3 regions of the Dechloromonas denitrificans genome follow, and region 2 is predicted to be linked to each of the others. Evidence: predicted binding sites of a transcription regulator. Region 2 holds the regulator's gene; each other region holds the start of a gene.
What was found. The regulator sigma-54, encoded in region 2, starts transcription at its own class of promoters, with help from an activator protein. The targets are predictions, from matches to a motif close to TGGCACGCTTNCTGCTNA.
Positions count from the first base shown of each region.

Region 1: glnA (type I glutamate--ammonia ligase) is a predicted target of sigma-54. The motif match lies at 3,042-3,059, and genes of this name have one in related genera.
Region 3: KI614_RS05105 (circularly permuted type 2 ATP-grasp protein) is a predicted target of sigma-54. The motif match lies at 4,184-4,201, and genes of this name have one in related genera.

Region 1 is NZ_CP075187.1:3,017,141-3,024,882, forward strand. It holds gene KI614_RS14300 (efflux RND transporter permease subunit) at 1-985, shown strand, start outside; gene KI614_RS14305 (DUF4124 domain-containing protein) at 986-1,447, opposite strand; gene glnA (type I glutamate--ammonia ligase) at 1,553-2,968, opposite strand; gene KI614_RS14315 (cation diffusion facilitator family transporter) at 3,161-4,333, opposite strand; gene KI614_RS14320 (rhodanese-like domain-containing protein) at 4,381-4,833, shown strand; gene KI614_RS14325 (hypothetical protein) at 4,840-5,598, opposite strand; gene KI614_RS14330 (hypothetical protein) at 5,598-6,041, opposite strand; gene KI614_RS14335 (CHAT domain-containing protein) at 6,052-7,742, opposite strand, start outside.
Region 2 is NZ_CP075187.1:3,404,851-3,412,592, forward strand. It holds gene KI614_RS16075 (adenylate/guanylate cyclase domain-containing protein) at 1-561, shown strand, start outside; gene KI614_RS16080 (IS1182 family transposase) at 662-2,134, opposite strand; gene KI614_RS16085 (PsiF family protein) at 2,232-2,495, opposite strand; gene hprK (HPr(Ser) kinase/phosphatase) at 2,546-3,481, opposite strand; gene ptsN (PTS IIA-like nitrogen regulatory protein PtsN) at 3,491-3,937, opposite strand; gene hpf (ribosome hibernation-promoting factor, HPF/YfiA family) at 3,992-4,315, opposite strand; gene KI614_RS16105 (RNA polymerase factor sigma-54) at 4,331-5,800, opposite strand; gene lptB (LPS export ABC transporter ATP-binding protein) at 5,829-6,566, opposite strand; gene recX (recombination regulator RecX) at 6,563-7,006, opposite strand; gene recA (recombinase RecA) at 6,999-7,742, opposite strand, start outside.
Region 3 is NZ_CP075187.1:1,081,693-1,089,434, forward strand. It holds gene KI614_RS05075 (type 1 glutamine amidotransferase) at 1-324, opposite strand, end outside; gene KI614_RS05080 (TIGR02281 family clan AA aspartic protease) at 434-985, shown strand; gene KI614_RS05085 (hypothetical protein) at 995-1,252, shown strand; gene KI614_RS05090 (CoA pyrophosphatase) at 1,249-1,842, shown strand; gene KI614_RS05095 (CobD/CbiB family protein) at 1,906-2,829, shown strand; gene KI614_RS05100 (acetyl-CoA C-acyltransferase family protein) at 2,853-4,034, shown strand; gene KI614_RS05105 (circularly permuted type 2 ATP-grasp protein) at 4,238-5,650, shown strand; gene KI614_RS05110 (alpha-E domain-containing protein) at 5,653-6,600, shown strand; gene queF (NADPH-dependent 7-cyano-7-deazaguanine reductase QueF) at 6,649-7,491, opposite strand; gene KI614_RS05120 (FecR domain-containing protein) at 7,660-7,742, shown strand, end outside.

The sequences.
Region 1 (7,742 bases), 390 kb from region 2:
TAGCGATCCGGAAATTTCGAACGTCAATTTCGACTGGAGCGAGCTCTCGAAGGCGGTCGACATCGAGATCGACCAGGACAAGGCACGACTGCTCGGCGTTTCCAGCCAGGATCTCGCTGCGCTGCTGAATATGTCGCTCAACGGCTACACCGTGACCAGCTATCGCGAAGGCCTGAAGAGCATCGATGTCGTGCTGCGCGGCGACCGTGAAGAACGCACCCATCTGTCGATGCTGGCCAATCTTTCGGTCCCGACACGCAGCGGCAAGAGCGTCCCGTTGAGCCAGATCGCCCGCCTCAAGCATGATTTCGAACCTGGCCTGATCTGGCGTCGCGACCGTCTGCCGACAATCACCGTGCGCGGCAACCTGTACGGCAAGATTCAGCCGGCCACGGTGGTCGACCGCATCAATCCGGAAATTGCCAGGATTCAGGCAGCCCTGCCCGAAGGCTACCGCATTGCAACCGGCGGTTCGGTCGAAGAGTCGGCCAAGGGTTCAAGTTCGGTCATGGCCGGGATTCCGCTCTTCCTGCTTGCCGTGATCACCATCCTGATGATCCAGCTGCAAAGCGTTTCGCGCGTCGTCATGGTGCTGCTGACCGCGCCGCTGGGCATTATCGGGATTGCGCTCTTCCTGCTCGTCTTCCGCCAGCCCTTCGGGTTCATGGCCCTGCTCGGCACCATCGCGCTATTCGGCATGATCATGCGCAATTCGGTGATCCTGGTTGATCAGATCGAACAGGATCTGGCGGCCGGCAAGCCCCGCTGGGAGGCGATTGTCGAATCGACGGTGCGCCGCTTCCGGCCGATTGTGCTGACTGCGGCCGCGGCGGTGCTGGCAATGATTCCGCTATCGCGCAACGACTTCTTCGGGCCGATGGCCGTGGCCATCATGGGCGGCCTGATCATCGCCACCGCCCTGACCCTGCTCTTCCTGCCGGCGCTTTACGCCACCTGGTACAAGGTCAAGGCTCCCGCGCACTGATCAGCGCAGGTTGGCAAGTTCCTTCTGGATCGCCTGGATGTTGCGCTCATGCTGCGCCACGCGATCCTTGTAAGGCGCAACGCGATCGCGGCTATCGGTAGCCCCCGGACGCACGGCTTCCTGCTCGGCCAGGTCCTTGCGCGCCTGATCTAGGCTGCGCTGCTCGCCGGACAATTCCTGTTCAAGGATATGACGGCGATCGCCATCACGGGCTTTCTGGGTATCTTCCTGCACCTTGGGGAAGCTGGAAGGTGTCGGACTGGCCGAGGCGCGTGGTGCTTTCGGTGCCGGCACGGCAGTTTCCGGGCTGAGCGAGACAGCTTTGCAATTCTTGTCGAGGCGTGACGTCGAAATAATGGTGCTGCCGCCATTGGCATCCGGGCATTTATAAATCGACTGGGCATGTGCCGGCAAACCGCAGGCAAGCCCCAGGAGGGCAAAGGCAAAACGTGTCATTGTCATTATTTCCTAGTGAAGCTTTAGTGTAGCGGACTTAAGTCCGACACCTCTATCCTGTAGACAAAAAAAGGGCGGGAAATCCCGCCCTTTCTTGAGTACCGAACTCGCTTAGCAGGAGTAGTACAGATCGAACTCGACCGGGTGCGTGGTCATGCGAACGCGATTGACTTCGTCCATCTTCAGGTTGATGAAGGACTCGATCCACTCGTTGGAGAAGACACCACCACGAGTCAGGAACTCGTGGTCAGCTTGCAGAGCGGCCAGCGCTTCTTCGAGGGAAGCACAAACGGTCGGGATCAGCGCGTCTTCTTCCGGCGGCAGGTCGTACAGGTTCTTGTCAGCCGGATCGCCCGGGTGGATCTTGTTCTGGATACCATCCAGGCCGGCCATCAGCAGCGCGGCGAAGCACAGGTACGGATTGGCGATCGGATCCGGGAAACGGGTCTCGATACGACGAGCCTTGGTCGAAGCAACGTACGGAATGCGGATGGAAGCAGAACGGTTCTTGGCGGAGTAAGCCAGCTTGACCGGTGCTTCGTAGTGCGGGACCAGACGCTTGTAGGAGTTGGTACCCGGGTTGGTGATGGCGTTCAGGGCCTTGGCGTGCTTGATGATACCGCCGATGTAGAACAGGGCCAGTTCAGACAGACCTGCATAGCCGTCGCCGGCGAACAGGTTCTTGCCGTCCTTCCAGATCGACTGGTGAACGTGCATGCCCGAGCCGTTGTCGCCAACGATCGGCTTCGGCATGAAGGTGGCGGTCTTGCCGTACTGGTGAGCAACATTGTGCACCACGTACTTCAGGATCTGGGTCTGGTCGGCGCGCTTGACCAGGGTGTTGAACACGGTACCGATTTCGCACTGACCGGCAGTGGCGACTTCGTGGTGGTGAACTTCAACCGGGCAGCCGAGGGCTTCCAGGGTCAGGACCATGGCCGAACGGATGTCGTGCAGGCTGTCGACCGGGGGAACCGGGAAGTAGCCGCCCTTGACGGTCGGACGGTGGCCGGTGGCGCCATTGCCGTCGTTCTTCTCACCCGAACCCCAAGCCGCTTCAGCGGAATGGATCTTCAGATTACAGCCCGACATGTCGACATTCCACTCGACGCCGTCGAAGATGAAGAATTCGGGTTCCGGACCGAAGTAGGCGGTGTCGCCGATACCGGAGGACTTCAGGTAGGCTTCAGCGCGCTTGGCGATGGAGCGCGGGTCACGGTCATAACCACGGCCATCGGCCGGATCAACGACGTCACAGGTCAGGACGACGGTGGTTTCGTCGAAGAACGGATCGATATAGGCGGTAGCCGGGTCCGGGTTCAGTTGCATGTCGGAGGCTTGAATGCCCTTCCAGCCAGCGATGGAGGAACCGTCGAAAGCGTGGCCGTTTTCGAACTTGTCTTCGCTGAAGGCGGAAACCGGCACGGTGACGTGCTGTTCTTTGCCACGGGTATCGGTGAAACGGAAATCGACGAACTTCGCGTCATTTTCCTTGATCAGATTGAGTACGTCTTGCGGGGTTGCCATAAGCGTCAGTCTCCTAAGAAAACAAGTTGCCGGACGATCCGGCAGAAATCACAATAAGTCGAACGCAGAGGATTTAGCAGAAAGCATGCCAAAGACTCACAGAACAGCTTTACATTTTGCCACAACGAGATGCGTGATTTAAGCAAAGAATGCGCGCACGCAATTGGTGCGGAAATAAATCGCAACGCACCATCACGGTGCAACCGTGCACACCAGTCTAATTCGGCTGATGGTCGAGCCACTTTTCAGTCGCCCAGCCAACGAGCGCTCGATCGCGATCAGAGAATCCAGCCCGGCAAATTCGGCGTGATCGAAAAACACCTCAACCTCGACCCGACCGTTCAGATAATGCAGCAAAACCCTGAGCGGTGGCGGCAAGCCGTCCAGCAAGGGCATCACTTCTTCAAGCAAAGCTTCGCGCCCCGGCAAGCGGGAAGCAGAAAGATCCGGATCGACATCATCCTCGGGATCAATGTGCACAAGCACATCCAGCACTTCCGGATGGGCCAGAAGAACATTGGCGCGGGCCGTTTCTGCAATTCGATGCCCTTCCGAAACGCTGATCCGCGAATTGACCATGACGTGCGCGTCGACCAAGGCCTGATGGGCCATGCGTCGGGTACGCAACTCATGCAAGCCAAGGACGCCCGGCGTGGTCACCAGGGTTTGGCGGATAGCCTCAACCTGGACTTGATCCAGACCGGTATCGATCAACTCCTTGAGCGCCCCCCAGGCCAGTTCGCCGCCCATGCGCAAAATCATGAAACCCATCAGCGCAGCCGCCAGCAAATCGAGGAAAGACCAGCCCAGCAAGGCACCGCCAATACCGACAACCACGACCAGCGCCGAAGCGGCATCGGCTCGCGTATGCAGCGCATTGGCAATCATCAGTTGCGAACGCAGGCGCTCGGCTACCTGGATCAGGTAGCGATACAAACCTTCCTTGGCCACGACGGTGGCGATTGCCACCCAAAGTGCGGATAGCTCAACCGACGGCAAGGCCTCAATGTGCTGCAAGCGCATCCCGGACTCCCACAGGATACCGCCACCGATCAGGGCCAGCGAGGCGCCGAGAATCAGGGTCGCCGCCGTTTCGACCCGTGCATGGCCGTAGGGATGTGCCTGATCGGCGGGATGGGCACTTTGTCGGCTGGCATAGATCACCAGAAAGTCCGACAGCAAATCCGAAAACGAGTGCAGGCCATGAGCAACCAGCGACTGCGAATGAGCCAACCAGCCGACAATCAACTGAATCACCGTCATGACGAGGTTGACCGCAACACTGACCCAGGTCGCACGCTGCGCCTCACTGGCGCGGTCGACGGCACTTGCCGCCTGAAAATGCTCGGAATGTTCGTGCGCCATGTCCTCTGCCCTATACTGTCGGACCAGAATTTTAGCAGCCAAATATTATGGGCAAGTTAACTGAGATCATCCTGCTGGCGCAGCAACGCGCCCAAGCCATGGGCGCTTCCTACAAGGGCGCCCTGACGCCCGTAGAGGCGGCCGAGTTTTTGGCACTTTCCCCTGAAGCCAGGCTGGTCGACGTCCGGACCCGGGCCGAATGGGATTGGGTGGGGCGCGTTCCGCAAGCCATCGAAATCGAATGGAATCAGTATCCGGGCGGCACGCGCAATCCAGACTTCCTGGCGAAACTCAAGCGCCAGCTTGCCCCCAATTCGCCGATCCTGTTTCTCTGCCGCAGCGGAGCGCGCTCCGATGGCGCGGCCAGCGCAGCAACCGAAGCAGGCTACGACCAGTGCTACAACATCCTGGAAGGTTTTGAAGGCGACAAGGATGCCAGCGGCCATCGCGGGCAGCTTGGCGGCTGGCGCCATGCCGGCCTGCCGTGGACGCAAGGCTGACCGCAGCTAGCCGGTCAGCCCTTTCAGGCCGGTATAGATCGACATGAGCGTTGTGCACAAAGCAACGGCGGCACTCCCCAAGTCACTCCAGCGAGTCATCGAGTCGGTCAGTCCACTATTCCCCAAGCCGCCAACCCCGGCCGTCCGCAAACGGGCCAGAAACTGCTGGTGCTTCTGAAAGCGCCTGTCCGACCAGCGGAACAACCACAGCCCGGTAATAAAACTCAGGCCGATACTGGCTGCAAACTCGACAAACTCGCGCACTTCAACCGCATCCTGCGGCCACAGGGGAACCTTGTCGAGCCACGCGGTAATCCCGCTCATGCCGAATACGGCAAGCCCTGCCACCAGAAAAGCCAGTAGCACACCAGGCAAAAGTGGAACACGGGCCGCGCGGGCAAATGCGAAGCCGAATGGCAAGGGCAACAGCAGGGCAAAAACGCGCAGATAGAGAACCTTCGCGTCATAAACAAATACCATCAGCCATTGACCGAGGAGCAAAAGCAACAATGGCAGGAGCAGGCAGGCAACGGCCAGCGACAGATTCCGGTCCGGTGCCGAAAACGCTGCATCAACCGGCATCGCAACGACCGTCTCCCCCACCTGCGCAGGAGAAACAGCCTCGGCCGGCGTACGGGATGCAAGCTCGGCTTCGAGTTGGGAAATCCGTTCCAGCAACGGTTTGACGAGAAACAGATCACGGTGGCAAACCGGACACACCAAAGCTTCGTCGGCAATTTCCGAAGCGCAGTACGGACATTTCATTATTTGACCACGTTCAGCGTCATCACGACCTGGCTGCTCCGCCCTTCACTGTCCTGAACGATAATTTGAATCTGGTGCTCGCCGGGCGGCGTTTCTGCACCGGGCAGATCGAGGCCGGCTTCGCTCAGACCCGGCTTAACTCGGGCCAACAGGTCAACCGGTTTGGCCTTGAGGTAAATGACCTTGGTCGCCGCTGCATCGATCTTGGCCCCGCCTCGCGCCTCGAAAGCCACTTTCAGATCAAAAGGTGAAGTCAGGTTCGTCAGATCGGGCGTCAGAATCTTGATCGCCGGCCCGCGCGTAATTCCTCGCGTTGCCAGCACGCCGGCCCCGGCAGGCAACTTGGCTTCATCGGCCTTGATCAAGGTGACCGCATCGGCAGAAAACGCCAGCAACATACCGACCAGGGCAACCCCGGCCATTTTCAAATTGGATTCAGACATTCACTTTTCCTCAATCGCCAACCAAAACAAATGGTGCCCAGAATAGTGGATGAGCATAGCTGAAAACCGGCTTTCCCGTCTTGGCATCAACCTTGCCCGCCCCATCAACCATCCCGAGCATTGCCTGACGCAAAGCCTCGGCCTTGCCCAAGGCTCGATCCGCCGACTGGCGGCGGAACAAATCGGTCATCAAACCGCGAGCAGCCTCGGTTTCGACCGGCCAGTTCGAAACCAGCAAGGCGCGCGCGCCGGCATAGAAAAAGGCTCGCCCCAGCCCAGAGACGGCTTCACTGCCCGAACCTTCTCCTGCCGCCGTATTGCAGGCGGACAAAACCACCCAGTCAGCATTGAGCTTGAGCGAGAGAATTTCCTCCTGGGTCAACAAACCATCCCCGCTGCCGCCGCTAACCCCGGGCGCACTGAGCGCCAGGGCGGGCTGGGTCAAGCCATTCAGCTCCCCCGGCACCAAACCATGCGTCGCAAACATCACCACGCGCCGATTTGCCAGGTTGGCTGAAAAGACCGTTTTTTCACTGGCCCCCTGGTGCAGAAAAATATCCGTTGCCGGGTCGGCGCCAAGTGCCTTGGCAATTTCACGGATTTCCAGCGCAGTATCCGGCAGGCGTGGCAACAGGGCCAGCTCGGCCGAATCAACCGACTGGGTATGCGGCGCACTGCGCAAACGCAGGGGCATGCCGCGCATCGCCACCTGGCTGGATACTGGTTTCTTATCCGCCTCGCTGGCTTGCGCTTCGCTGAAATAGGGATCGCCGAAACCGATGAAGGGCAGTCGGTCCGGCGCGCCCGGCGGCAGACGCCGCAAGCTGGCCAAGGCGGTCACCGAGGGAAGTTGTGCGATAGCCAACTGACGCATCAGCCATGGCGTCTGGCGGTAGGATGAAAAAATCATCCCGCCCTTGCCGGGTTTAGGCGCCTCGGCCGTCACCAGCAAAGAAAGCGGCAACTGCCCCAATTCGCCATGCGGCACGGCAAGCAGCGTTGTTGCGCCCTGGACCAACTCAGCCACAGGGGCAAACAGCGACTGATAAAGTTGGTGCGACAACACCGTATCAAACTCGGGAATCTGCTCAACCGTCGGCGCCTCGGCATCCAGCGCACGACGCAACTTGGCGACCGCCGCAGCCATCGTCGCCCGATCGGTCGGCAAGGCAGCAAACCGACTGCGGCCATCGGCGGCAATGGCCCAGACATGAGCATCGCGCCGGCCGAAATACCAGGACAGCAGCACTTCCCCAGGCTGAAGCATTTTGGCCACATCAGCCATGTTGACCGCGGGAGGATCAACCAGCCGGGCGTAATCGGGAAACCGCTGGCTGATTTCCTTTTTCAGGCGCTCCCGGTTTTGCTTCAAGCCCTCGATATCCTGCCGGATTCTTGCCTGGATCACCGGCAATTGCTGATCAGGCGGAGCGGAGAGCAACTGGCTGAGCAAGTCGTTCAGGGCATTTCCGCGGCGCTGCGTGTCCTGTTCTTCACGCGCCAATTGAGCCAGATCGGTATCCTTGATCGCAGCCCGCGCGGCACTCCGCGTCAATGCCCGCTGAACGGAACTGCCTCGCGCCAAATCAGCCATCACGAAGGCATCGTTGGCGGCATCGAAGCCGGACGGCAAACCGGGACGCCCCTGCATGTCCGACAACAAACGGATGTAGCGCTCCAATATACCCACCAGTCGTTGCT
Region 2 (7,742 bases):
CAAAAACCGGTGGGCGAAACAGTCACCACGACCGCTCGGATTGCCGGCATCGCCGGTGGCGACCAGATTCTCGCCAGTTCGGTCATTCAGGCTGAAATCATCGATCATCCGGCCATCATCCTGCAGGCCCAACCCGGCCGTGGGACGATCCGCGAGTCGACCGCCTCGGTCAGCCTGTTTCTGGTTCGGAATCCGGCCCCCAAGGAAGATGCCGCTGCCGCACCAGCGGCTGCTCAAGCGGCAAAACTGACAATTCGCTATCGTGGTAAATCGTTCCTGATGGACGAAAAAAGTCAGACGCTCACCTTTGGCCGCGATCTGGGATGCAAGATTCTGGTTGAAGATCGCAAAGCCTCTCGTCAGCATGCCCGGATCGAACTTCGGCCAGAGGGATTCTTTCTGGTCGACACAAGCACCAATGGCAGTTTTGTCAGCTTCGGAAAACATCGGGAAGTCATGGTCAGGCACCATGAAATGCGCCTCGAAGGTGAGGGCTGGATCGCCTTTGGCAACTCCGGCAACGACCCTTCGGCAGACAAGGCCGAATTCAGCCTGCAGTAAATAAAAAGGCCATCCGAAGATGGCCTTTCAGACTGCTGACGAACCCCCGATTTTTCGGGGGTTTTGTTTTTCTGGTTGGAAATCAGGGAGACTCCTGGCTTCAAGCCGAAGCGAGGCGGATTCTGAAATTCAGGTTAGGAACCCCGATCTGCCAAAGATGGCGGGCGAATGGGGCGGCAAAACGGGTTCGTGCGAGGATTTTGGCCAATAAGGCTGCCGCCTTGCGGGCCAGCAACAGGGCCATCTTCTTCATGTTCTGACAGGCCGCCGAGAGCAGGCACTGCGCTTGCACCTTGGCCAAGCCACGGAAACGGGCGTAACGGTGGCCGTGCAACTCCTTGGCATCGGCAAAACTGCGCTCCACCGTTTCCTTGCGCCGGGCGTACAGCCGTTTGCCCAGGTCGCTCAGGCGATTGGCGTTGATCGCTTCCTTGAAACCTTCCCAGAGATGCCGGGTCACGAGCTTCTGATGGTTCCGGCTCTGCGTGCATTGCCCGCGCACGCCGCAATCGGCACACCGCGCCGGGTTCGAGGCGTATTCGCGATAACCCAGCCGGTTGGTCGTCCGGTACGGTAGAACCTCCCCGGCCGGGCAGCGGTAGCAGTCCTGGACCGCATCGTAGAGATAGTCCCGTTTGTAGAAATAGCCATCGCGGTGTGTGGGTCGCTTGTAGCCCATCACCCCGAACAGTGCCCGCTCGAGAATGCCCTTGCAGACTTGCGGGGTGAAATACCCGGCATCCAGCCCGACGGCGCCCACGGCCAGATCAAAGCGCTCCATGACCCGATCCAGGCGGGCAAGGTAGGGCTGGCTGTCATGGACATTGCCCGGCGTGACATGGGTATCGACGATCAAAGCATGCACGCCATCGACAGTCCGGTGATCCAGATAGAAGAAGCCGGTCGGCTTGTTGTCGCGGGCCATGAAACCTGCGTCGGGATCGACCGTGCTGACCTTGACCTCCTTCATCGGCGGTGTCGAATCATCGTCATCACGCTTGAGCGACTTCTTGCCCGCGGCGGCTCGGTCCGTTTCGATGGCTGCATCCAGTTCGGCCAGGTAGGCCGCAGGGGTTTGCTCGACCTGATGCACTTCAAAGTGCCGCTTGTTCGCGTTCGCCTTCAGGTGGGTACTGTCGGTGTACAGCACCCGCCCGCCAATCAGCTTGTGCTCAATGGCTTGCTCGACAATCCCGTCAAAGATGCGTTGCTCAATGTCCGTCCCGACAAAGCGGCGACGGCGATTCTGCGACAGCGTCGAGGCATCCGGCACTTTGTCCGTCAGTCGAAAGCCGAGAAACCAGCGGTAAGCCACATTGACCTCTATTTCCTTCACCAGCCGTCGCTCGGAGCGAATCCCGAACAAGTAGCCAATGAACAACATCTTGAACAACACCACCGGATCAATCGCTGGTCGGCCATTGTTCTCGCAATACAGGTGCTGGGTCGCTTCACGAATGAAATCAAACCGGATGTGCTGGTCGAGCAGCCGGAGCAAGTGGTCTTTCGGGACCAATTGCTCCAACGTCACCATCTCCAGTTCCGTTTGGGCGGGGTAGACAGGCTTGAGCATGCCTGCATTATAAAAAATAAAGCCCCCAATCGCTTGGAGGCTTTGTCAGCAGTCTGAAAGGCCATCCGAAGATGGCCTTTTTCAATGGTCGACCGCGTTACTTCGCGCCACCGGCCTGAGCATCAGCAACACATTTTTTCACGAAGCTGTTCTTTGCAGCTCCAGCCAGTTTCTTTTCCTTGGCCGTCGCATTGCAGGTTGCAGCAGCCGGACCTTGTGCGTCGGCTTCGCATTTTTTCATGAAGCTGTTCTTGGCGGCACCTGCCAGTTTCTTTTCGGCAGCACGCGAAGCGCAATCATCGGCGGCATAAACGGATGAAGCGGCAAAAGCAACGAGCAGCAGGCTAATCAGTTTTTTCATCGTTCAGTCCCTCGGGGTTGGTTGATAGTAGCCGGGCAACTATCGATCATTCATGCATCATCGTCAAGCATCATGCGCTGCTGACGATCCATGAAGTCCTGCATGCTGTCGATCCCCCGCAGCTGCAGAATCGTGTTGCGCACGGCCGCCTCCAGCAAGACCGCCAGATTACGGCCTGCAGCAACCGGAATCACAACCTTCCTGACCGGCACTCCCAGCACTTCCTGGGTTTGGGCATCGAGCGGCAAACGGGGGGCATCACCGGCAGAGACCGTCTTTTGCAGATGCACGATCAGTTTGAGTTTCATTTTCCGGCGGGAAGCCGTTTCGCCGAAAATGGTCCGGATATTCAGCAAGCCCAGACCGCGCACCTCCAGGAAGTCGCGCAACATGCCGGGGCAGCGCCCTTCGATCGTGGCCGGTGCAATACGGGCCATTTCGACCACATCGTCAGCGACCAGACCGTGGCCACGCGAAATGAGCTCAAGTGCCAGTTCGGATTTGCCAACCCCGGAATCACCGGTAATCAGCACGCCCATGCCCAGCACATCCATGAATACGCCATGCAGATTGACCGTATCAGCCAGTCGGGCAGACAGGTAAATGCGCAGCAGGTCAATCACTGCCGAGCACGGCTTGGGGGACAGGAGCAACGGCGTATTCGTCTGCTTGCAGGCGTCGATCAGGATATCCGGAGGTGTCAGACCATCGGCAACGATGACTGCTGGCGGCAAGGCCGCAAGCAGGTCGAGAAACATCTGCGCGAAGCGACGCTCTCCGATGCGGAAAGCCCAGTCATATTCGGCCTGCCCCATGACCTGCAGTCGTTCTGGGTGAATGATGTTGATGTGCCCAACCACATCGGCACCATAGTTGTTCGACAACTTGATCTCGATGTTGCGTTCGGCCTGCTGCGCCATCATCCAGCTGAGCAGCAGCTTTTCCCGATTATCTTCGTAGAGCTGGGTCAGGCTGATGTGACGCACGTAACTGGCTCAGGCCTGAAACAGGGTAACCACAGCGGCAGGATCGCTTGCCGCAAGCAAGGCTTCCCGGAATGGTTTTTCGGCAAAGCGCTGGGCCAGTTCGGAAAGAATCTGGAGATGTTGCTCGGTCGCCTGCTCTGGAACCAGCAGCACGAACAGGAGATTGACCGGACGCCCATCCGGCGAGTCGAACGGTACGGGAGTTGCCAGACGCAAGAAAGCACCGGCAGCCTGCTTGAGGCCCTTGATCCGACCGTGCGGAATGGCAATACCTTGCCCAAGACCGGTCGAACCCAGTTTTTCACGGGCAAAGAGGCTTTCGAAGACAACCGCACGGGCAAGCCCGAGATGACTCTCGAAAAGCATGCCGGCCTGTTCGAAGACCCGCTTTTTGCTGCCGGCCTCAAGATCAAGAATGACCTGGGTGGCTGACAGAATATTGGCTAAGGGGTTCATAGGAAAATTCAGTGATGCATGGGCCGCAGCGCGGTGGCTGCGGCCGAACGGCAATTATTCAGCCGCGAGAATGACAGGCTTTTCACCGCGATGGTGATCCTGAACTTTTTGCTTGTATTTCTGGACCTGGCGATCAAGCTTGTCGAACATCGAGTCAATCGCTGCGTAGAGGTCGTCACCGGACTCTTCGACATGCATGTCCTTGCCCGGAACGTGGACGGTCACTTCTGCTTTCTGCTTGAGCTTCTCGACAGACAAAATCACGTTAACGCCGGTGACTTTATCGAAATGGCGAACAACAGGGTCAAGTTTGTTTTCAACGTACTCGCGCAAAGCAGGGGTAACGTCGATATGGTGACCAGTGATCTGCAGATTCATGCTTTTCTCCTCTCTCTACAGGGTCTTGCGTAAATTGACCGGCGGGATGTTAAGCGATTCACGGTATTTGGCTACTGTGCGTCGGGCTACAACGATTCCCTGCTGGCCTAGTATTTCGGATAATTGGCTATCCGACAAGGGCTTCTTGCCATCTTCTGCGCCGATCAGTTGTTTGATCAGTGCCCGGATGGCCGTTGCAGAACACGCACCACCGGTATCGGTGGCAACGTGACTGCCAAAAAAGTATTTCAATTCAAAGATACCGCGCGGCGTGGCCATGTATTTCTGGCTGGTAACGCGTGACACGGTCGACTCGTGCAAACCGAGAATATCGGCAATCTCGCGCAGCACGAGCGGACGCATCGCCACTTCGCCATGCTCGAAAAACTGGCGCTGACGATCGACGATCGCCTGGGTAACACGGTGAATCGTTTCAAACCGTTGCTGAACATTCTTGATCAGCCAGCGTGCTTCCTGCAGCTGGCCGGTCATGTTGCCGTTTCCTCGACGCTGGCGTGACAGGATTTCAGCGTACAACCGATTGATCCGCAAACGCGGATAGGCATCCGGATTGATATAAGCCGTCCACTTTCCCTTGAGCTTGCGAACCATCACGTCCGGGGTGATATAGCGCGCTTCAATGGCTGCAAAACGTGCGCCTGGGCGAGGATCAAGGCTGACGATCAAGCTGTGTGCCGCTTTCAGGGCGGGATCTTCGCAATCCGTCAGACGACGGATTTTGGCAAAGTCGCGGGCAGCGAGTAATTCAAGGTGTTGCTCGACAATGGTCAGCGCCAGGTTGCGCACCGGGTTTTCCGGCAAAACCTTCAGTTGCAGGGCGAGGCATTCTTTCGGCCCACGCGCACCGATACCTGTCGGATCGAAACTCTGGATATGGCGAAGCGCAATTTCCAGCTCCTCCAGCTCGATTTCATACTCGGGCGGCAGGGTTTCCCACAGCTCGTCGAGAGACGCCGAGAGATAGCCATCATCATCAAGCGCTTCGATCAGGAAACGCACCAGGCTGCGATCCCGGTCCGACAGCTGGGTCATGCCCAATTGCCAGCCAAGGTGATCGCGCAAACTGGTTGTTGCGGCATGGATGTCGTGGCTGTCGCTGTCATCGTCCTCATCGCGACCAGCCCCGGTATAGGTACCGGCATCGGATGACCAGCGATCGTCATCGACGTCGGATGGCGCACTCGGGATATCCTGCTCGCGCTCTTCACGCGCATCCCGTTCATCGCGCTCAGCCCGCTGTTCGCGCTCCCCTTCGTCGCTCTTTGGCGCATCGAATTGCTGGGCCGAAGAATAAGACTCCGTTCCGGCATCATCATCCCGTTCGAGCATCGGATTTTCAAGCAGATAGCGCTCGATTTCCTGCTGCATCTCGATCGTCGATAGTTGCAGCAATTTGATTGATTGCTGCAACTGTGGCGTCAGGGCCAGATGCTGGGAAAGCTTGAGTTGAAGAGCCGGTTTCATCGAATGGGGTAGGGACGCTGCTTATCGGTCAGAGCTTGAAATGCTCGCCAAGGTAAACCTTGCGCACACTTTCATTATCAACGATTTCATCCGGACGGCCAGCAGCCAGAACGCGCCCCGCACTGATGATGTAGGCGTGATCGCAAATGCCCAGGGTTTCACGCACGTTGTGATCGGTGATCAGCACCCCGATGCCCCGCTCCTTGAGGAAACGGATGATTTTCTGGATTTCAAGCACCGCAATCGGGTCGACCCCGGCAAACGGCTCATCCAGCAGAATGAAGCGCGGGCTGGTTGCCAGGGCCCGGGCAATTTCGACACGCCGGCGCTCGCCGCCGGAAAGAGCCGCTGCATTGACGTGACGGACATGGCCGATATGCAGTTCACCGAGCAAGCCCTCCAGCCGGTCATTCAACTCTTTCTCGGGCAGATCGAGCAGTTCCAGCACGGCGCGAATGTTTTCCTCGACATTCAGCTTGCGAAAGACCGAAGCCTCCTGCGGCAGATAGGACAAGCCCTGGCGGGCCCGGCTGTGCATCGGCAGGTGAGTCAGCTTCGCATCGTCGATGTAAACCTCGCCGCCATCAGCCGGCACCAGACCGACAATCATGTAGAAACAGGTTGTCTTGCCGGCACCATTCGGCCCGAGCAAACCAACGACCTCTCCACTTTTGACCTCAAAAGACACATCCTCAACCACCGTGCGCGATTTGTAGCGCTTCTTCAGGTTGTGGGCAGCCAGCGTGGAAATCTTCTTGTCCGTCATTCTTCGGCTCCGCGCATCACTCGGCGTATGGCGTCGCCGGAAAAACCTCGATATTGCAAAAATCGCATCTGTTTGCCGCGCTCTTCAGCCGATTGCGGCAACTGCTTGAACTTTCTCGCCCAAACCTGACGACAACGCTCGGTCTCGTCCCCTGCTTCCGGCAAGGCGGCTGCAATTTCATCGTCGCTCACGCCGGTCTGGCGCAATTCCTGGCGCAACCGGGCGTTGCCGTAACGTCCGGCCCGGGCAACGACGCGCTGAGTGGCAAAACGGGAATCCGAGAGCAGGCGCTCCGTCTGCAGTCTTTCGAGGACAGCATCGAGCTGTTCCTCGGATTCTGCCTGCGCGGCGAGTTTGGTCTTCAACTCCGCCCGGCTGTGATCACGCCGGGTCAGAAGTCGAAGAGCCGCAACACGCAGCGCAACAACCGGATCAGGCATCAGCCTTGGCAGCCTTGACCGGCTTGATGACGTTGGTACTGGCTGCCTCACGAATGCCGGCTTCGATTTCCTGGGCAATTTCGGGGTTGGCACGCAGGAACTCGCGAGCGTTGTCCTTGCCCTGGCCGATTTTTTCGCCTTTATAGGCGTACCAAGCACCGGATTTGTCGACCAGCTTGTGGGCGACGCCCATTTCGACAATTTCGCCCTGACGGGAAATGCCTTCGCCGTACAGGATGTCGAAAATGGCTTCGCGGAAAGGCGGGGAAACCTTGTTCTTGACGACCTTGACCTTGGTTTCGCTGCCGATCACTTCATCGCCCTTCTTGATGCCGCCGATACGGCGGATGTCGAGGCGGACGGAAGCGTAGAACTTGAGGGCATTGCCGCCGGTGGTGGTTTCCGGCGAACCGAACATGACGCCGATCTTCATCCGGATCTGGTTGATGAAGATGACCAGCGTGTTGGTCTTCTTGATATTGGCGGTCAGCTTGCGCAGCGCCTGGGACATCAGGCGGGCGTGCAGGCCGACCATCTGGTCGCCCATCTCGCCTTCGATTTCGGCGCGCGGGGTGAGGGCGGCGACGGAGTCGACGATGATGATGTCGACCGAGCCGGAACGCACCAGCATGTCGGCGATTTCCAGCGCCTGTTCGCCGGTATCCGGCTGCGAGATCAGCAGGTCGCCGACATTGACGCCAAGCTTCTGGGCATATTGCGGATCGAGCGCATGTTC
Region 3 (7,742 bases), 1.1 Mb from region 2:
TTCCTTGGCCGGATTGCGTGTCACGGCGCCGCCCAGTGCTTTGCTGATCAGTTGCCCACCCAGGCAGTGTCCGAGGACCGGAATATTGCTTGCAACGGCTTGGCGAATCAGTTCGCAGACGGGGGTGATCCAGGGAAGGGCGTCGTTCACGCTCATCGGGCCGCCCATGAAACACAGGCCGGAAAAGCCGTCGACCGTAGCAGGGACGGATTCGCCTTCATCAATGGCGATCAATGTCCATGGAATCCCTTGCTGTTCAAGGAATATGGCAAAATAGCCCGGACCTTCAGTTGGGGAGTGGCGAAAGATGGCGACAGGTTTCATGGCAGGACAAATGTCGGGAAAAGTGATGCGTCATTCTACGGTGCTGGCCTGCGCTTTATTATTTTTTTCAGGCTTGGCGTCAGCCCAGAATGTGGGCCTGGCAGGCTTGATGGGTAGCAAGGCGATGTTGATGATCAATGGTGGCGAGCCGCAGGCTGTTGCCATTGGGCAATCGCTCGATGGCGTCAAGTTGATCGCTATCCAGGGAGACCAGGCGATTGTCGAAGTCGGTGGCAAAAAGCGGCCGCTGCGCATCGGTCAGCATGCCGTCGGTGCCAATCTGGGCGATGGTTCCGGCAGAGTCAGCCTGACGGCAGATGCCCGTGGTCATTTCGTGACCACCGGGCAAGTTAATGGCACATCGCTCAGCTTTATGGTGGATACTGGGGCGACGTCGATCGCCATCGGCGCTTCCGATGCTCGCCGGATCGGGCTCGATACGAGCCGCGGGGAGCAAGGGACAGTGAGTACGGCCAACGGCCGGACGACCGTCACCCGCTTGAAACTCGATACGGTGCGTGTCGGTGACATCACCTTGTACAACGTCGATGCGGTGGTCATGGGGCACGACATGCAGCCGGCGCTGCTGGGCATGAGTTTCCTCAACCGGATGGAAATGCAGCGCGACGGCGGGACAATGACACTTAAAAAACGATTCTAGGAGAGAAAAATGCCGCAACGTGATCAGGAAATAGCGCTTTTACGCGAAGAGCTTGAAATGCTGATGAGAGAGCGACAGGCTATTTTGCGCGTTGTCGGTATCTCTGCCGCGCTGATTGCTTCGCTCGACAGCAAGCGTCTGCCGGTGGGTGCAGTCGAGGCCGCCGATATGCTGGCGACGTCGATCAACTGCCTGTCGGAAGAAACGCTGCAGGATGCCTTGTCCGCGGTCAACGCTGAAATTGAGGATGAATTGCCGGGCGCATGAGTGTCGATCTAGAGCATTTGCGGGCCAGTTTGCTGCCTGAGGCGCAGTCTGGTCACTTCGTTGTCGAAGATGGCGCCGAGGATCAGCCGCTAACCCCGGCGGCGGTGCTTGTGCCGATTGTTACGCATGCCACCGGCTACACCGTGCTGCTGACCCAGCGCACGGCTCATCTCAAGGATCATGCCGGGCAGATCAGCTTTCCTGGCGGACGGGTCGAAGACGATGATTTGTCGCCGGCCGATACGGCCTTGCGAGAAACGGAAGAAGAAATCGGGCTGACGCGCGAGAAAATCGAAATCCTCGGATTCCTGCCGGAATATCGGACAGGGACAGGGTTCAGGGTTATTCCCGTGGTTGGCCTCGTGCAACCGCCATTCGATTTGGCCCCCGATCCTTTCGAAGTTGCCGAGGTCTTTGAGGTGCCGTTGGCCTTTTTACTCGACCCGGCCAATCATCAGCGTCATTCTCTGCACTACCGTGGGGCCTTGCGTCACTTTTTTGCCATGCCGTACGGAGAGTATTTCATTTGGGGAGCTACGGCCGGCATGATCCGCTCCCTGACCGCCCGGCTTGGCCTGCATCCGGCCTGAGCTTGTGGTATCGTGGCGTTTTAGCACAAGAAAATAAGCCGAATACGGCATTTTTCGTCCCCCATGAGCCTTCTCTCGCTGATCGCCGTTTTCCTCATCGAACAGCTACAGCCCCTGCATTATCGTCGCGTGGTTGCCGACCCGCTTGCCGCGTGGGCTGATTTTGTCGAATCGCGTTGTAATGCCGGCGCTTATCGCCACGGCGTCCTGGCCTGGTGTCTGGCTGTCTTGCTCCCGGTCGGGCTGGTTGCCCTGCTTTATGGCCTGTTGTACTCACTGAATCCCTTGTTTGCTTTGGGTTTCAATGTGGGTGTGCTTTACCTGACAATGGGCTTTCGCCAGTTCAGCCACCATTACACTGAAATCCAGCTCGCTTTGCGGTTGGGTGAGCTTGAGCGGGCGCGCAGCCTGCTCGCCCAGTGGCAGGGGCGCTCGACGGATGGTCTTGGCTCGGAAGATATTGCCCGATTGTCGATCGAGGGCGCATTGGCCGCTTCGCATCGCCACGTTTTTGCCGTGCTGCTCTGGTTTGTCTTGCTGCCAGGCCCGTGCGGAGCGGTTCTTTACCGTATCTCCGCCATCGTTTATGTCCAGTGGAAGAAGAACCATCTAGTCGAAGGGAATGATTTCTCCGTGTTCTCACGACAGGTTTTCGGTATGATCGAGTGGTTGCCCGTTCGCGCAACTGCTGCAGCCTTCGCCATTGTGGGCGATTTCGAGGATGCCGCTTATTGCTGGCGTACTCAGGCGGGTCAGTGGCCGGACCGTGATCTCGGTATCGTTCTGGCCGCCGGTGCCGGTGCGCTCGGTGTGCAGCTTGGTCGGCCAGTGGTCGATGACGGCGAGGTTTCCGACCGTGCCGAACTTGGTCTGGGTGATCCGGCCGATGTGGATTTCATGCAAAGTGCCGTCGGTCTCGTCTGGCGAGCTACGGTGCTGTGGATGTTGTTGCTGTTTTTGTTGGGGCTTGCCAGTCTGGTGGGCTGAATAATTCTTTTCAGGAGGTTTACATGAGCAGAGATGTTGTCGTTCTGAGTGCAGTTCGTTCCCCGATTGGTTCTTTTGGTGGTGCCCTGGCTGATTTCGAATCGACCGAACTGGCCGGTATCGTCATGAAGGAAGCGGTTGCCCGTTCCAACGTTGATCCGCAGCAAATCAATTATGTAACCGTTGGCACGACGATGCCGACCGACTCCCGTTACGCTTACGTTTCCCGCGTCGCCTCCATCCAGGCCGGTCTGTCGATGGACTCCGTCGCCATGCAGGTTTCCCGCCTGTGCGCTTCCGGCCTGCAAGGCATTGTCACCACCGCCCAGAACGTCATGCTGGGTGATGCCGACTACGGTATCGGCGGTGGCGTCGAAGTCATGTCCAAGGCCGCCTACCTGATGCCGGCACTGCGTTCCGGCGCCCGTATGGGTGACACCAAGGCAGTTGACTCGATGGTTGCCGTGCTGACTGACCCGTTTGGCGTTGGCCACATGGGTATCACCGCAGAAAACCTGGCTGCCAAGCACGGTATTACCCGTGAAGCCCAGGATGCCTTCGCTGTCGAATCGCAGCGTCGTGCTGCTGCCGCCATCGCTGCCGGCCACTTCAAGTCGCAGATCGTGCCTATCGTCAAGCAAACCCGCAAGGGCGAAGTGGTGTTTGACACCGACGAATACGTCAAGGCCGGTACCACCCTGGAATCCCTGGCCAAGATGAAGCCGGCTTTCAAGAAGGACGGTACCGTCACCGCGGGTAATGCTTCCGGTATCAACGACGGCGCTGCCTTCTTCGTGTTGGCTGCTGCTGACGTGGCTGCCAAGGCCGGTCAGAAGGCCATGGCTCGTATCGCTTCCTACGCTGTTGCCGGCGTGCCGAACGATGTGATGGGCGAAGGTCCGGTTCCGGCCACCAAGCTGGCACTGAAGAAGGCTGGCCTGACGCTCGACCAGATGGATGTTATCGAGTCGAACGAAGCTTTCGCGGCTCAGGCTCTGTCTGTTTCCAAGCTGCTCGGTCTCGACCCGGCCAAGACCAACCCGAACGGCGGCGCCATCGCGCTTGGCCACCCGGTCGGTTGTTCCGGTGCTTTCATCGCCACCAAGGCGCTGTACGAACTGGAACGCGTCGGCGGCAAGTACGCACTGGTCACGATGTGTATCGGTGGTGGTCAAGGTATCGCGGTTATCTTCGAACGCGCCTGATCGCTCCAGTAAGCTGCTTTACCCAAAACCCGCCGGAGCGATCCGGCGGGTTTTTTATTTGCACCAGTTTGATCTGTGCGCGCACTGCCATGGGGCATCAGTCTCCGGCTTTGAATTCTAATGCACTGATTTATCAATGTTTTTGACAGTGGCATGGAACCTGCTGAATCACTAATGAGAGCATCCTCAGCGAAGAGCCCACTATGAACTTCTACAACGAAATGATCGACGCCAATGGTGGCGTACGAGCCCACTATCAGGGTTACGATGAATGGCTGAAGGCGACGCCGCCGGAGCGTATTGCCCGAAAGCGGGCCGAGGCGGATCTGGCCTTCCACCGGGTCGGCATTACTTTCGCGGTCTACGGTGAAGAAGCCGGCAAAGAGCGGCTGATTCCCTTCGACATCATTCCGCGCATCATTCCTTCGGCCGAATGGAAGGCCATGCAGGCAGGGCTGCGCCAGCGGGTCAAGGCGCTGAACATGTTCCTGCACGATATCTACCATGATCAGGAAATCCTCAAGGCGGGCAAGATTCCTGCAGAGCAGATCCTGAACAATGCCCAGTATCGCCCGATCATGAAGGGCGTCGATGTGCCGGGGGGGGTGTATGCCCACATTGCCGGTGTCGATATCGTGCGGGCCGGCGCCGGCGAGTTTTACGTACTCGAAGACAATCTGCGCGTTCCTTCCGGTGTTTCCTACATGCTCGAAGACCGCAAGATGATGATGCGGCTCTTCCCCGAGTTGTTCGCCAAGCACAAGGTGGCCCCGGTTCAGCATTATCCCGACCTGTTGCTCGAAAAACTGCGTGCCGTGGCGCCGAATGGCGTGAGCGACCCGACAGTCGTCGTGCTGACACCCGGCGCGTATAACAGCGCCTATTTCGAACACACTTTCCTGGCTCAGCAGATGGGCGTCGAGCTGGTTGAAGGGCGCGATCTCTTCGTCAAGGATGAAGTCGTCTACATGCAGACGACGCAGGGTCCACAGCGTGTCGATGTGATCTATCGCCGAATCGACGATGACTTCCTTGATCCGCTCGTTTTCCGGGCTGATTCCGCCCTCGGCGTGCCCGGCATCCTGCGTGCCTATCAGGCGGGTAATGTGACGCTGGCCAATGCCATCGGGACCGGTGTGGCTGACGACAAGTCGATCTACCCCTATGTGCCGGAGATGATTCGCTTCTATCTCGGCGAAGAACCGACGCTGAACAATGTGCCGACCTATATGTGCCGCAAGCCGGACGAGCTGTCTTATGTGCTGGCCAATCTGCCCAAGCTGGTCGTCAAGGAAGTGCATGGTGCCGGTGGCTACGGCATGCTGGTCGGTCCGGCCGCAAGCAAGGATGAAATCGAGCGTTTCCGCCAGCTGCTGATCGCCAAACCGGATGGCTACATTGCGCAGCCGACGCTCGCCTTGTCCAATTGCCCGACTTTCGTCGAGGCCGGTGTGGCGCCGCGTCACCTCGACCTGCGCCCCTTCGTGTTGTCTTCCGGGCAGTGCGTGAACATGGTGCCGGGCGGCTTGACGCGCGTTGCGCTGACCGAGGGCTCCCTCGTCGTCAATTCATCTCAGGGTGGCGGTACCAAAGACACCTGGATTCTGGAGGACTGATCATGCTTTCACGTACTGCCGACCACCTGTTCTGGATGTCCCGCTATATCGAACGGGCCGAGAACCTCGCCCGTTTGCTCGATGTCACCTGGCAAATGTCGCTCGTCCCGCAATCGCTCGATGCAGCCAACCAGAACTGGAATGCGATCATCGCGCTGAACAGTCTGGAAACGGCCTATGCCGAGCATTACGACACGGTCAACGCCGAAAATGTGCTGCGTTTCATGGTCACAGATCCGAACAATTATTCGTCGATCTACAGTTGCCTGCGCCTGGCACGCGAGAATGCCCATGCCGTGCGTGGCACGGTGACCAGTGAAATGTGGGAAACGCTGAATTCAACCTGGCTGGAGGCGCGCGAAAAGAGTTTCGAGCAGATTCTCAACGCCGGCATCGGCGAGTTCTTCGACTGGGTCAAGATGCGCTCCTCGCTGTCGCGCGGCGTGACGATCGGAACCTTGTTGCAGGACGAAGCCTTCCACTTCATTCGCCTGGGGACGCTGCTGGAGCGGGCGGACAATACGGCGCGCATTCTCGATATCAAATATCACGTCCTGCGGCCGCACGGTGACGAAGGGGCAACCGACTTTTACCAGTGGGGGGCTTTGCTCCGTTCGGTGTCCGCTTTCGAGGTCTATCGCAAGGTTTACCGCGACGTCATCACGCCGGAACGCGTCACCGAGCTATTGATCCTGCGCAACGACATGCCGCGCTCCCTGCATTTCTGCATGAATGGCGTGGTCAAGAACCTTGAGTTGATCGCCAACAGTCATTCCGGCGAAACGCAGCGCCAGGCCGGCTTGCTGCACGCCCAACTGCACTACGCCCGGGTCGAGGATATCCTGGCCGAAGGCTTGCACAAGTGGCTGACCGATTTCATGGACCGCATCTACGCGCTGGGTGACGGGATCAGCAAGGATTTCCTGGTGCCGATGGCTGAAGCCGCCTGAGCCAGTCAAATTGACATAACAAGGGAGGTCGACCGCGACCTCCCTTTTTTATTGGCGAACTTCGCGCTGGTTGCCCGGCGCCGGAAATTCGCCGCTGCTTCTGAACGGGTTGATGTCCAGTCCGCCGCGCCGGGTGTAGCGAGCATGGACGGCCAGCGACTGTGGCGCGCATTGACGCTCGAGGTCGGTATAAATGCGCTCGACGCACTGTTCGTGAAACTCGTTGTGGCCGCGGAAGGAAATGATGTAGCGCAACAGGCCGGCGCGGTCGATCGGTTTGCCGCGATAGCGGATGACGACCATGGCCCAGTCCGGCTGGCCGGTGACCAGGCAATTCGATTTGAGCAGGTGCGAATACAGCGTTTCTTCAATAATCGGGCCGTCGACCGTGGCAAGCGCTTCTGGCATCGGCTGGTAACTGTCGCAGGCAATGTCCAGGGTGTCGAGCAATTCGCCTTGCGGATAACCGACCTCGACTTGTGGTCGACTACCCAGTTCGTCAATTTTGACGCTGATTGTCGCGCCGGCAGCGGCCGAGAGGTCGTTTGCCAGGGTAGCGGCCAGCGTTTCGGTCGAATCGAAGCGTGTTTGGTTGAGCGAATTGAGGTAGAGCTTGAATGATTTCGACTCGATCAGGTATGGACTGTCAGCTGGGACCCGGAAGGTGGCGAGGGCGACGACCGGCTTGCCTTTCGGGTTGAGCCAGGAAAGTTCGTAGGCATTCCACAGGTCTTCGCCGACAAAGGGCAGGGGGCCGGGGCCGATACCCAACTCGTCACGCTTGATCTGGCGTGGGATGGGGAAAAGCAGTTCGGGGGCGTATTCAGCCTGGTAGGCCGTGGCTTTGCCCAAAGGAGAGTGCTGGCTGGGGTCGATACGGATTTCGTTCATGAGCCAATTTTAGCGGCTCGGAGCGACTTGTGCCCTGTCCGGCGAATTGATCTGATGGCGAAACAATGTGAAATGTGCATAATCATGCTGTTGTTGAATATGCCGTTTGCCATACGCGAGCTGTTGATGCTTGGCCGGCGGCTGGTTTGCTAATCCATGGAGGATGCCATGCGGCATATTCTTGCTTTTGTATTGATCCTGTTTTCCGCTTTTTCTGTCTGGGCAGACGATGCGGTGATTGCTTATGTCAA